Regions from separate parts of the Variovorax ureilyticus genome, predicted to be linked through region 2. Evidence: riboswitches for the same ligand, from Rfam matches in the RefSeq annotation. Region 2 holds a riboswitch; the other holds the start of a gene.
The links. Region 2 has a riboswitch for glycine ahead of gcvT (glycine cleavage system aminomethyltransferase GcvT). Riboswitches for the same ligand answer to the same signal wherever they lie in the genome.
Positions count from the first base shown of each region.

Region 1 (6,656 bases), on a different contig from region 2:
ATGCGCGTGGTAGTACTCGGCGCCGGCCTGCACGGCGTCACGACGGCCTATTACCTCCAGCAGCTCGGTCACGAGGTGATCGTGATCGATCGCCATGCGACGCCGGCTGCCAAGGCCCGGGGCCGGATTCCCTCCCCCGAAGGCACTGCGGCGCCCGACACCGGCCACGTATCGTTGCCGACGAAGCCGGCGCCAGGTCCCTGGTCGCGCCTTCGGGCCTTCGTGCGTCGTCGTTTCGGGAAGCTGCTCGACCGCGCGGCGATGCCTCCCGGAAGCAATCCGCTCGATCACCTGGTCCGCCTGGCCGCCTACAGCCGCCGGAGCGCCCTCGCGCTGCGCGATGAATCCGGCATGCCGCAGCGCCCGCGCTCGACCGGTCATATGACCGTCTACACCGATGCCAAGTCGTTCCGGGGACGCATCGAACGGGCCCCGCATTGGTCGGAACTGGGCTGCGAGGACCGCCTGCTGTCGGCCGACGAGGCGATCGGGTTGGAGCCATCCCTGCATCTCTTGGGCGGCCGACTGGCTGGCGCGACCTACTCGCCCGACGATCCGGCGCGCGACCCTTCGCAGTTCGCGGCAGGCATCGTCTTCCTGTGCCGCGCGGCAGGCGTGCGCTTCATGATGAAGCACACCGTGGTCTCGCTGAAGGAGCGCGACGGCCGCATCGACCACGTCGAGCTGCTGGATGCACAGGGTCAGCCGATGATCGTGCGTGCGCAGTCCTATGTGCTGGCGCTCGGCGCATCGAGCGTGCTGCATGCCGAGCACCTCGGCATCGACATGCCGCTGCGCTTTGTGCGCGAGTACGTGGTCACGTTGCCGACCAAGGATCTCTCGATGGCGCCCCGCATCGCGCTGCACGACCGCCAGGGCAAGCTGCGCATCCGGCGGGTGGAGAACGCCGGCGGCCACCACCTGCGCATCACCTCCACGGTCCGCGTCTCCGATGACGAGGAGAACGAACCCGATTCGGACCGCTTCGATGCAATCCTTCGCCGCGTCGAGACCCTCTTTCCGGGCGTGGTCGACACCAGCCGCGCGTCGCTCGAAACCGCGATGCACGCGGTCAGCAGCAACCGCCTGCCGATGATCGGCAAGACGCGGCTGCCCAACCTTTTCCTCAATACGGCCCCCGGCACGCCGAGCTGGACGAACGCGCTCGGCGCGGGCAAGTCCATCGCGCGCATCGTGAGCGGCTTGCGGCCCGAGCTCGATTTCGCGTTCCGCGGCCTGTAGACCTGTAGCCGGCGCGCGGCGAAGTCCCTACAATCGCCCCACTTGCAGGAGAGCGGGCCGCGAAGGCGGCCCCACCGAAGGCGCAAACTCCCATAAACGCTCAGGTCGGCTCGCAACGGGCCCGTACTGCAATCGACTGTCAGAGCCGTCTGGAGAGCCATCACGCCATGTGATGCACCGAAGGAGCAAGCCCTGTTGCGGGTGCAACGGGTGAATCTCTCAGGTACCGAGGACAGGGGGAGCGGCAACTTGGACGCGAGAGTCCGGTTGCTTTTCTTTTTTCACAGCACCGGTTTCCATTCGTCCAAGCGCTGCAACCTCAAAGGGTTCTGAAATGCGCGTGATCGTTCTTGGCGCCGGCCTGCTCGGCGTGACCTCAGCCTACTACCTCCAGCAGCTCGGCCACGAAGTGACCGTGATCGACCGGCAGGCCACCCCGGCCGCCGAAACCAGCTTCGCCAACGGCGGCCAGATCTCGGTGAGCCACGCCGAGCCGTGGGCCAATCCCAGCGCACCGCTCAAGGTGCTGCAATGGCTCGGCAAGGAAGACGCGCCGCTGCTCTTCCGTCTGCGCGCCGACATGCGGCAGTGGCTCTGGGGACTGCAGTTCCTGCGCGAATGCTCCCCGGCGCGCACCCGCCACAACATCGAGCAGATCGTGCGCCTGGGCACTTATAGCCGCGACACGCTTCAGCAACTGCGGCGCGACACCGGCATCGGCTACGAACAACGCACCCAGGGCATCCTGCACTTCTATACGAACCAGAAGGAATTCGATGGCGCGCTCGAGCCGGCCGAGCAGATGCGCGCCCTCGGTTGCGAGCGCCGCGTGATTTCGGCCGACGAGGCCGTGGCACTCGAGCCTGCGCTGGCTCACATGCGCCCGCAGCTCGCCGGCGCCACCTACACCGCCGAAGACGAATCGGGCGATGCGAACCGCTTCGCGCGCGAGCTCGTCAAGCTCGCCGAAGCCGCTGGCGTGCGCTTTCTCATGAGCCACACCGTGACCGCGCTGCGCGAAGCCGGCGGCACCATCGATCACGTCGAAGCCACCGACAGCGAAGGCCGCTTCCAGCGCATCCGCGGCGACGCCTACGTGCTCGCGATGGGCTCGCTCAGCCCGCTCTACGCAGCGCCGCTGGGCATCCGCCTGCCGATCTATCCGGCCAAGGGCTACTCGGTCACGATGCCGGTGATCGATCCCACGAAGGCGCACCAGGTCTCGCTGACCGACGATGAGTTCAAGCTCGTCTTCTCGCGCTACACATCGGCCAACGGCGACCGCCTGCGCATCGCCGGCACTGCGGAGCTGAACGGCTACGACCGCGACCTCAACCGCGTGCGCTGCGAAGCGATCGTGCGTCGGGTGGAGCAGCTCTTCCCCGGCGCGGGCGATGCATCGAAGGCGCAGTTCTGGACCGGCCTGCGCCCCGCGACGCCGAGCAACGTGCCGCTGATCGGCGCGACCAAGCTGCCGAACCTGTTCCTCAACACGGGCCACGGCACGCTCGGCTGGACGCACGCGTGCGGCTCCGGAAAGTCGATCGCGCGCATCGTGAGCGGGCTCGCGCCCGAGGTGGATTTCGCGTTCACCGGGCTGCGTGCCGCTCAGTCGCCGGCCGTGAAGACCGTCAGCACGCCGGTGTAGCCGTAGAGGTGATGCCGCGCGATCTCGCCGGCGGCGAAAAAGCCGACGAGCGGCACGTCGCCAAGCGCGTGGCGCACGATCTGCAACTCGGCGTTCGGCGCGCCGAAGTGCGGCCCCCCACGGCCCGAGCAGCTCACGTACACCGCACCTGCGACGCGGCGCGCCGGATGCGGCCCCGCACCGGTTTCATCGCCGGCGACCGCGCGCGCGGTGGCGAGCGTCTGCTCCTCGGGCTCCAGTTCCTCGCGGATCTCGGCACAGACGCGCATGAGATCGGCGCGCGCGGCCTGCGCGTTGCGTCGGCAGAAGGACATGAGCATGCCGGGCTCGACGACGTCCGCGATCGCCACGCCGCGCCGGGTCGGATCGAGGCCGATGATGTGCCGCACCCGCACGTCGGAACCCAGATCGCGCGTGCGGCGAACACGATCGGTGCCGGCTTCCGCGAGGCCCACCAGCGTGGCGCGGACTGCGGCGATGGCCTGCTCGGGCTCGTCGAGCGACACGTGCAGATCCTCCAGCAGCACGTCGAGGGCCGGCCGGCCATCGAGCTTGAGCAGCAGGTTGCCGTCGGCCTCCGTGATCTCGCGTTCCTCCGACACCGGCTGGCAGCCCTGCGTGACGCGCGACACCAGTCGCACGCCTTCGCCGAACACCACGCCTGAGAGGCCGCCAGAAAACACCCCGCCGTGCGCGCCGTGGCCCGGGATGTTGCCGTTGCCGCCGACAGCGAACTGCAGCGAGCCGGCACGGCCAGACGAGAGGCCACCGAAGAGATAGCCGGTATCGGTGCGCTCCGCCATCTCGGCGATCAGCTCGGCGAGCTCGGGCGTGTGCGGGTCGGCATGGACGAGTGCCGTGTGCGCCGAGAAGCCGCTCATCTCGGTGCTCGCGAGCGGCGCCACGCCGGAGAACACCCGGTACTGGTCGCTCGGCAGCTCGCAAAGCATCACGCTGAGGGCCGGCTCGTCGAAATATTCGGCGTTGTTGGCCGAGACGCCGACGCCCACCGTGCCGGACCAGTCGGTCACCTCGGGCAGTTCGGCGCCCAGGTGATCAAGGATCTCCTGCGCATCGGCCGAATAGTGGTCGGTGATGTAGAGCAGGCCCAACGTCGGCGACTGCGCGTAGTCGGGCAGCGCCATCTGTGCCCGAAGTTGCGCGAGCACCAGCCCTGCGGCCATGCGCCATTGCGGATGGGTGGCGTGGCCCGAGGGAAACATCTTCATGGGCACGGCTTTCGCTGCGGGAAGGGATACGGTGCCGGCTTCAGCGCGCCCGCTTGCGCGCCGGAGCCCGCGTCTTGCCGGCAGCGGCGGCACGCTGGCCGCCGGCCGACGCCTTGCTCTCCGCGGAAGCCGGCTGCTTGGCCGATTTGGCTGCCGGCGCCTTTCGCGTCGCCGCGCCGGTGGCCGGCTGGGCTATCACGGGCATCTTCAACTGTGAAGCTTCCTGCAGGGCTGCGCTGGCGATCTGCTGGAATTGCTGCGTGAGCGCCCCCCACCATTGCAGCGGGTCGACCACGCCCGCTTCCTCGGCCGCAGCGTCGCCGCCGTTGCCGCGCGTGCGCCGGGAGGGCTTCGCGGTCGCGGGGGCTTCCGCTTCTTCCGCTTCTTCCGCTTGTTCCGCTTCTTCTGCTTCAACGACCGGTTCGGCCTTCTTCGGCTCCGGCTTGGGTGCGGGTGCCGCCGCGGGCTCGGACGCAGCCATCGCCTGCCGCGTGAAGACGCTCGCGAGATCCTCCATCTGCACGTTCATGCCGCGCAGGGTCGACAGCGTCATCTTCTGCACTTCGAGCGCCTGGATGGTGGCCTTGAGCGCATGCCCGTTCTGCTCGAGCCAGAACTGCACGGTCTTGAGCTCCTGGATGCGCTTGTCGACTTCTTCGACGCTGAGTGTCGGGGCGACCCAACTCGCGAGACTCGGCATGCCGGGCGTCGCGCCCGCTGCCGCGCTTCCGCTGGCCAGGTTCTTGAGGAAATCGAATCCGGGAACGAACTGGCTGAAGGCGAAAGGCTTGCTCGTGTCGCTCATGAAGGGCCTCGGGACGAGAGTTGTTGTGCGGCCAGCTTACTCCAAGGCGGCCGCGTTTTGGGCGGCCCGCGCCGCCCTGTCCGTCAATGCTTGTGCTCGCCTGCCGCGGCCGCGCCGGAGGCCGTCTGAACCGGCACCTTGAGCTCGAGCGAGCTCCTCTGGCCCTTCGCGTCTTCGAAGAGCAGCGTCAGCGGAACGCTCGTTCCATTGACGAGCGGCTGCTTCAGATCCATCAGCATCAGGTGGTAGCCGCCGGGCTTGAACTCGACTGTCTGGCGCGCGGGCAGTTCCAGGCTCGGCAGGCCGCGCATGCGCATGGTGTCGCCTTCCATCTTCATCTCGTGGACTTCGGCGACGCCCGCCGCAGGCGTGGAAGCGCCGACGAGCCGGGCACCCGAGGGCGCGCTGAGCTTCATGAAAGCGCCGGTGCCGCTTTGGCCGGGCACGGAAGCACGGATCCACGCATCGCGCACATCGACCGGCGCGACGCCGGCTGCCAGCACGTCGAGCCGCGCGGCCGGGCTGTCGAGGCCGGCGGTGGAGGTGCCGCTGGCGGGAACCTGCGCCCAGTCCGAGCTGCCCGTGTCGCAGTCCTGCAGCACCTTGAACCACAGCACGCCCGGCGTGGCGGGCAGCTTGCCGCGCAGCACGAATTCCGCGCGCTCGCCGGTGGGCAGCGCGGCCTGGGCGTTCTCCGCCTTCCAGCGCACTTCGCCGCCGTTGTCGCCGGCCGGCGGTGCTTCGAGCTTCCAGCCCTTGCGCGCCTGCGCGTCGGTGAAGGCAAAGCCCTTGGGCAGGCGAACGGTGATGCCGGTGGTGCTTTTCGCGCCCTGGCAGGCATGGCCGACGCGGAAAGCCGCTTCGTACTCGCTGCCGGCGGTGGCGCCGCCCGGCGGCAGGCTCACATGGGCGAAGGCGCTGCCGGTCCAGGCGAACACGATGCAGGCGGCGAGCCGGCGAAGCGGGAAGGAGGCGTTCATGGAGGTGTTCATCGGAGACTTTCGTGAAGTGTTGTATGTCGGGTCAGAGGTCGTAGCGAAGTTCTGCGGTGTAGGTGCGCTGCGGATACGGGTGGAAATTCCAGTACTGGTCGTTGTTGGCGTTGTCGATGCCGAAGGCCGCCGCCCAGCGGCGGTCGATCTGGTAGCGAACGCGCAGGTCGACGGTGAAGTACCTGCTCGCGCCGAAGTAGGCGAAGCCGTTCACGTCGCTGTTGTCGAGGGTCGAATACTGCCTGCCGCTGTAGCGCGCGGCCACGGTGAAGGCCCACTGCGCGTCGGGCTTGTAGGTGCCGTAGACCGTCGAGCGCCATTGCGGCACGCGCGGCTGCCATTTGCCGACGCTGGCGGGAAAGGCCGCGTTGGCCACGATCTCCGAATCAGCATAGGTGAGGCTCGCGCCGAGGTCCAGGCCGCGCACGAAGACGTTTTCGCCCGTGTAGGCCACCTCCAGTCCGTTGGTGCGTACCCTGTCGACGTTCTGCACCCGCGAGATGCTCGTGTTCGGGATGAGCTGGCTGTAGAGCGCATCGTCGGTCGTCTCGTGGAAGAAGGTCGCGCGTGCGATCCCGTTGCCCAGGTCCTTCTCGGCCGACAACTCGCCGGTCCACGACTTCTCAGGCTTCAGGTTGGGGTCGTTGATGAACGCCAGTGCACCGCCCGACGTGGCGCCGTAGAGCTCGCCGACGGTCGGATAGCGCACCGCGCGGCCGACCGAGGCCTTCAGCACCGTG
Region 1 is NZ_JBBKZU010000004.1:122,036-128,691, reverse strand. It holds gene WKW77_RS10785 (FAD-dependent oxidoreductase) at 1-1,242, shown strand; glycine riboswitch at 1,278-1,381, shown strand; glycine riboswitch at 1,382-1,488, shown strand; gene WKW77_RS10780 (D-amino acid dehydrogenase) at 1,577-2,890, shown strand; gene WKW77_RS10775 (FIST signal transduction protein) at 2,851-4,119, opposite strand; gene WKW77_RS10770 (PhaM family polyhydroxyalkanoate granule multifunctional regulatory protein) at 4,160-4,924, opposite strand; gene WKW77_RS10765 (copper chaperone PCu(A)C domain-containing protein) at 5,008-5,916, opposite strand; gene WKW77_RS10760 (TonB-dependent receptor) at 5,948-6,656, opposite strand, start outside.
Region 1: another riboswitch for glycine. It lies ahead of WKW77_RS10780 (D-amino acid dehydrogenase); the one in region 2 lies ahead of gcvT (glycine cleavage system aminomethyltransferase GcvT).

Region 2 (6,656 bases):
AACTCGCAGCTCGCCATCAGGTGCGGCAGGGTTTCGGAGATGGTGCTCACCCGCACCTCGATGCCGAGCGGCGCGGCGCGGGTCTTGATGACCTCGATGGTCTGCGGGTGGCAGTCGCCCGAGACCAGGAAGACGTTGCTCTTGCTCTTCACGCTGCGGCGCGCGAGCGTCATCGCCTCGGCCGCGGCCGTCGCTTCGTCGAGCATCGACGCGTTGGCGATCGCCATGCCCGTGAGGTCGCACACCATGGTCTGGAAGTTGACCAGCGCTTCCATGCGGCCCTGCGAAATCTCGGCCTGATAGGGCGTGTAGGCGGTGTACCAGGCCGGGTTCTCCAGCACGTTGCGCAGGATCACGCCGGGCGTGTGCGTGCCGTAGTAGCCCTGGCCGATGTAGCTCTTCGCGACCTTGTTCTTGCCGGCGATGGCCTTGAGTTCGGCCAGCGCTTCGGCTTCCGTCACTGCCGGCGGCAGGCGCATGGGCCTGGCGCGGCGGATGGCCGGCGGCACGATGCCGTCGATCAGCTCTGCGCGCGTGGCGGAGCCGATGGCCGGCAGCATGCGCGCTTCGTCCTGGGGTTCGATTCCGACGTGGCGTGCGATGAATTCATCGGCGTTCTCGAGATCGCCGAGCGAGGGGGTGAGGGGCAGGACGGTCGACATGTCAGCGGTTCGCAAAGAGGGCAGGCAGGGCAAGGAGAGGGGCTTCCTCGGTGACTCAGCTTTCAGCCGAGAACTTCTCGTAGGCGGTTTCGTCCAGGAGTGCATCGAGCTGTGCAGGATCGCTCACGCGCACCTTGAAGAACCAGCCCCCTTCCATCGGCGCGCTGTTGGCCAGCGACGGATCGGCGCGCAGCGCTTCGTTGACTTCCGTGATCTCGCCGGAAACGGGCATGAACACATCCGCCGCCGCCTTGACCGACTCGACCACACCGGCCACCTCGCCCTGGGCGAAGGACTTTCCCACCTCCGGCAGGTCGACGAAGACCACATCGCCGAGCGCGTCCTGCGCGTGGACGGTGATGCCGACGGTGACGAGCGCCGCATCCGATTCGGTGCGGACCCACTCGTGATCCTTGGTGAACTTGGTGGTCATGAAAAATGCTCCTTGATGAAAAAACGGTGAAAGCGTGTGACTTCAGCCGCGGTAGTAGCGGGCGGGAACGAAAGGCATGGTGCTGACTTCCATCGGTACCGGCTTGCCGCGCACGATCGCCTGGATGCGCGTGCCGGGCTCGGCATAGGCGAGCGCGACGTAGCCCATGGCGATCGGCCGGTCGACCGTCGGACCGAGCAGCCCGCTGGTGACATGGCCAATGGCCGCGCCTTCGAAGGATTCGAGCGGGGTGCCGTCGCGCACCGGGATACGCTCCAGCGCGACGAGGCCCACGCGCTTGCGCTTGAGGGTGTCGTGGTCGAGATGGCCGGCCGTGCCGGTCGATGCGGTGAACTGCGCCAGGATCTTCGCGGCGCCCGGGAAGCCGCCTTCGCGCGCGCCGCCCGCGCGGCGAACCTTTTGCATCGCCCAGCCGAGCGAAGCCTCGACGGGCGTGGTGGTTTCGTCGATGTCGTTGCCGTAGAGGCACAGCCCCGCTTCGAGCCGCAGCGAATTGCGCGCGCCGAGGCCGATCGGCTTGACTTCGGGTTGCGCCAGCAGCAGCCGGGCGAGCGCTTCGGCATCGGCGGCAGCAACGGAAATCTCGAAGCCGTCCTCGCCGGTATAGCCGCTGCGGGTGACGAAGGCCGGGATATTGCCGATGCGCACTGCACCGCCGGTCATGAAGACGAACTGCTCGATGCCGGGCGAAAGCCGCGCGAGCGTCGATGCGGCCTGCGGACCCTGAAGCGCGAGCAAGGCGTGGTCGGGCATCGGCAGGACCTGGCAGCGGTGGCCGATCTTCGCGTTGATGTGCGCGATGTCGGCGGCCTTGCACGCGCCGTTGACCACGACGAACCACGAATCGTGGCCTTCGTTGAAGAACATGAGGTCGTCGAGGATGCCGCCCTCGTCATTGAGCAGCAGCCCGTATCGCTGCTTGCCCGGCGCGAGCCCGGCAACGTCGACCGGCATGAGAGTCTCGAATGCGGCCGCGGCGTCGGGACCGACCAGTCGAAGCTGGCCCATGTGCGAGATGTCGAACAGGCCGGCGGCCTCGCGTGTGTGTTTGTGCTCGGCCATCAGGCCGGCGGGGTATTGCACGGGCATCGCGTAACCCGCGAAAGGCACCATGCGCGCGCCGAGTTCCACGTGCAGGGCGTGGAGCGGCGTCTTCAGAAGGTCGTCGGTCGATGCGGAAGCCAAGGCATTCTCCAAAGGCAAAGGGGTAGTCCGATCCATGACCGGAGCCATGGGCCACCCCTGCTGTCCGCTTTACCTGAGAGATTCACCCCACGATCGAGGCTTGCTCCTTCGGTGGACGATTCCGCCATCCGTCATTGCGGGGCGGGTCGCCTCTCTCCAGCAAGGAAACGCCCGCTGGGGCGCTTCGTCAGTCCTTTTGCCTGAGCGTTCGGGCCCCTGCAATGCGGGGCCCTGCGCCTTCGGCGGCCCCGTCGCGCGAGGCTCTCTCCTGACTGGGCGAGTGTAAGGGATCGACAGTCTCCTCAGCGCCCGCGACGCATCAGGTACTCGAGGATTTCGAAGACCGCTTCGCTCAGCAGCGCCAACGCCGCGGCCGGAATCGCGCCGGCCGCGAGCAACTGGCGGTCATTGAGCGCGAGGCCGGTCACGATCCGCTCGCCGAAGCCGCCCGCGCCGATGAAGGCGGCGATGGTCGCGGTGCCGATCGCGATGGTGGTCGCCGTCCGCACGCCGGCCAGGATGGTGGGCAGCGCCAGCGGCAACTGCACCAGGCGCAGGCTTTGGCCGTGGGTCATGCCCAGCGCCGTGCCGGCCATCCGCAGCCCGGACGGCACTTCCGTCAGCCCGGTCACCGTGTTGCGCATGATGGGCAGCAGCGAATACAGGGTGAGTGCGATCAACGCAGGCAAGGTGCCGATCACGCCGACGAGCGAGATCAGGATCGCCAGCAGCGCAAGCGATGGGATGGTCTGCAGCAGCCCCGTCAGCCCGAGCACCAGCGCGCGGGCGCGCAGGCGGGGAAACACGAGGATGCCCAGGGGCACCGCGATCAGGATCGCGAGCCCGACGGAGATCGCGACCAGCAGCAGGTGCTGGCGGGCGAGGCGGCCGAAGTCCGGACCGAACAGCTTGGCGGTGAAGCCGCGCGCGGCGGTGTCGCGGGATCCTGCTGCGCCGGCCGGCGCCTGCGCCTTGGCGGGCGCGAGGAAGTCCCGCGCGATGGAGTCGAAGGCCGCGCCGTTGAGCTCGGCGCGCGCATTCATCGCGATCATGGTCCGCTCGTCGATGCGGCCTTCGAGCTTCTGCAAGGCAGCCCATGCGGCCGGCCAGCGCGTGGGCAGGTCGAGGCGGTAGAGCACGACGGCGTCGTAGCGCGGGAAGTACTGCCGGTCGTCCTCCAGCACGCGCAGGCCGAGATGGTCGATCTTCGCGTCGGTGGTGTAGATGTCCATCACGTCGATCTGCTTCGCGGCGATGGCGTCGTAGGCCAGGCCGTGGTCGAGACCGGTCGGCCCCTGCTTGAACCCGTAGCGATCGGCGAGCCCCTGCCAGCCGTCGGCGCGGCCGATGAATTCGTTCGACAGGCCCAGCTTCAGCCCGGTGTGCTTGGCAAGATCGCTCAGGGTGCGGATGCCGAGCCGGTCCGCGTCCGCCGCGCGCATCGCGAGCGCGTAGCCGTCGTTGAAGCCCAGCGGAATCGCGGCGCCCAGGCCGAGGGGGCGCAGCGCGGCGTTCATCTGCTCGAGCGTCATCGATCCGTTGCTCTTGAGGATCTCCAGCGCGATGGTCCCGGTGTATTCGGCATAGAGGTCGATGCCGCCGGAGTTCAGCGCCTCGTAGACGATGGCGGTGTTGCCGAGCCCTTGCCGCACCACGGGCTGGGACGGCAGATGCGAAGCGGCCGTCTGCGCCAGCACCTCGGCGAGGATGTACGACTCCGTGAAGCGCTTGGAACCGACGCGCATCGTTTCTTGCTGAGCGTGCGACGGCATCGCGCCCCAAAGGAGCCCCACGCAGGCAAGGGCGGCGAACCAGATGCGGCGCAGCGGCGTCATCGATCCAGTGTATCGGCCCGACCGCCTTGTGGAACAGGGGAGGGAGCGGCATAGCGTGATCGGCGCCGAGGTGTTGTCCTACAGCGGGCGGTGCGTCGGGCCGATGCTGGGTTGACAAATCTGAACGCAAACTGAAGCGTGCTCATCAATTACGTCCGCCGCGGCGAAGGCAAGCCGTTGCTGCTCGTTCACGGGCTCGGCAGCAATTGGCGATCATGGCGGACGGTGCTGAAGCCGCTGGCCGCCGAGCGCAGCGTGACAGCGATCGACTTGCCGGGTTTCGGCAAGAGTCCGTCCCTGCCCGGCGAGGTCTCGATCCGTACGATGTCCGATGCCGTCTCGCAGTTTCTGCGGGAACACGAACTGCTCGGCACCGATGCGGTGGGCAGTTCGCTCGGCGCCCAGCTGGTGCTCGAACTGGCGCGACGGGGGGGCGTGGTCGGCGCCGTGGTGTCGCTGGGCCCGTTGGGCTTCTGGGCCGGCTGGGAACGGCAGGCCTACTGGGCATCGGCGTGCTTCTGGTGGCGTATGGCGCGGCTGATGCGGCATTCGATGCCGGCGATCGCCACGCACGAATGGTCGCGCGGGCTGCTCCTCGCGCAGCTTTCGGCGCGGCCGGAGCTGCTTTCTGCTTCGCATCTGGTGGAGGAGATGCGCAGTTGCGCTGCTTCGGCATCGTTCGGCGCGATGCTCGGCGGACTTGTGCGAGCCGCGCCCATGGAAGGCATCGCCGCCGGCCGTCCGGGCAAGAGGCTCGTGATCGGGTGGGGCCGTTCCGACCGGATCTGCCTTCCCCGGCAGGCCGAGCGCGCGCAGCGATTGTTCCCGGACGCGCGGCTGCACTGGTTCGAGCGTTGCGGCCACTATCCGCACTGGGATGCGCCGGAGGAAACCGCGCGCCTCATTTTGAAGACGACCGCCGATTGAACGGCGAAGGAGCGGCAAGGCATGGCCAGGCACAAGCACCGCAAGCGCACCGGCGACCACCATCCGCTGCCCGACGTGCATGGCGCGCGCGAGCTGCCCTCGGTGGTGGTCGAGGGCTACAGCCTCCAGTTGCGCGACAAGGACGGTTTCGTCGGCGACCAGGCGAGCCAGACTGCGTTCCGCGAACTGCTCGAACGCTGGCGCCGACGGCGTCGCAAGAAGGGCAACGATCCGCTGGGCGGCCTGCATTCCAGGGAACTGACGAAGAAGGCGCTCGATCAGGCACTCGGCAAGAAGGCGTCGGAGGCCGCGGACGTGGTCCACGGGGTCATCGAGGAATTCGCCGAGGAACTGGCCTGGGTGACCGAGCGCTTCATGCACCATCCGTCATGGAAGGGGGTGGAGCGAATCGTGATCGGCGGTGGCTTTCCGGAGAGCGATGTGGGGGAACGGGCGATCCTGCAGACCTCGGCCCTGCTGGAGGACATGGGGATCTCCGTGCAACTGGGCCGCATCAGCCACGAGACCGACGACGGCGGCCTGCTCGGATGGGTGCATCTGGTGCCGCCGCCGCTGCTCAAGGGGCACGACGCGATCCTCGCGCTCGACATCGGCGGCACCAACGTGCGCTGCGGCATCGTCAAGACGCGCAGGCGGCGTGCACGCGACCTGTCGAAGGCCAAGGTGATCCACCGCGAGAAGTGGCGCCACGCCGACGACGGGCCCAGCCGCAAGGTGCTGGTCGACCGCCTGGTGGAGATGCTCGAAGAGCAGATGCGCTACTGCGGCAGGAAGGGCATCCGCCTCGCCCCTTTCATCGGCATCGGCTGCCCGGGTCTGATCCGCAAGGACGGATCGATCGCGCGCGGCGCGCAGAACCTGCCCGGCGACTGGGAGAGCGAGAACTTCCACCTGCCGAGCCGGCTGTGCAAGCGGATCCCGACGATCGGCGGGGAGCCGACCGTCGTGCTCATGCACAACGACGCGGTCGTGCAGGGCCTGAGCGAGCTGCCCTTCATGCGCGACGTGAAGCGCTGGGCCGTGCTGACCATCGGCACGGGCCTCGGCAACGCGAGCTACTGCAACAAGGCGGCGAAGGCCTCCTGAATCAGCCCGCCAGCTCCTTGCCGAAGAAGCGCAGTGTCCGGTCCCACGCGAGTTGCGCCCAGACCGCGTCGTACTGCGTGATCGGGATGCGTCCCGGCCCTTGCGCGGTTTCGTTGGCGAAGGCGTGATGCGCCAGGTAGCGGTGGCCTTCGTAGCGCACGCCCGCGCCGCGGAGCTTTTCTTCGAGCGCATCGACGCCGGCGATCGCGAAGGCCTCGTCCTGCGTTGCCCAGTGCGCCATCACCGGTGCCTTGATCTTCGAGGCGTCGACGTATTCGAGCGGGGGGTAGCCGTACCAGACCACGCCGGCATCGGCTTCGGGCGCCATGGTCAAGCCCAGCACCGTGAGTGCACCGCCCATGCAGTAGCCGGTGACGCCCACCTTGCCGCCGCGCGCCTTCAGGTATTGGACGGCGCCGCGAACGTCCTGCGATGCGGCGTCGCCGAAGTTCAGGCCCGTCATCAGGTGATGGGCTTCCTCGGCCT
Region 2 is NZ_JBBKZU010000003.1:405,874-412,529, forward strand. It holds gene gcvP (aminomethyl-transferring glycine dehydrogenase) at 1-662, opposite strand, end outside; gene gcvH (glycine cleavage system protein GcvH) at 718-1,095, opposite strand; gene gcvT (glycine cleavage system aminomethyltransferase GcvT) at 1,138-2,337, opposite strand; glycine riboswitch at 2,352-2,471, opposite strand; glycine riboswitch at 2,484-2,582, opposite strand; gene WKW77_RS09390 (ABC transporter permease/substrate-binding protein) at 2,604-4,136, opposite strand; gene WKW77_RS09395 (alpha/beta fold hydrolase) at 4,275-5,063, shown strand; gene WKW77_RS09400 (ROK family protein) at 5,085-6,170, shown strand; gene WKW77_RS09405 (dienelactone hydrolase family protein) at 6,172-6,656, opposite strand, start outside.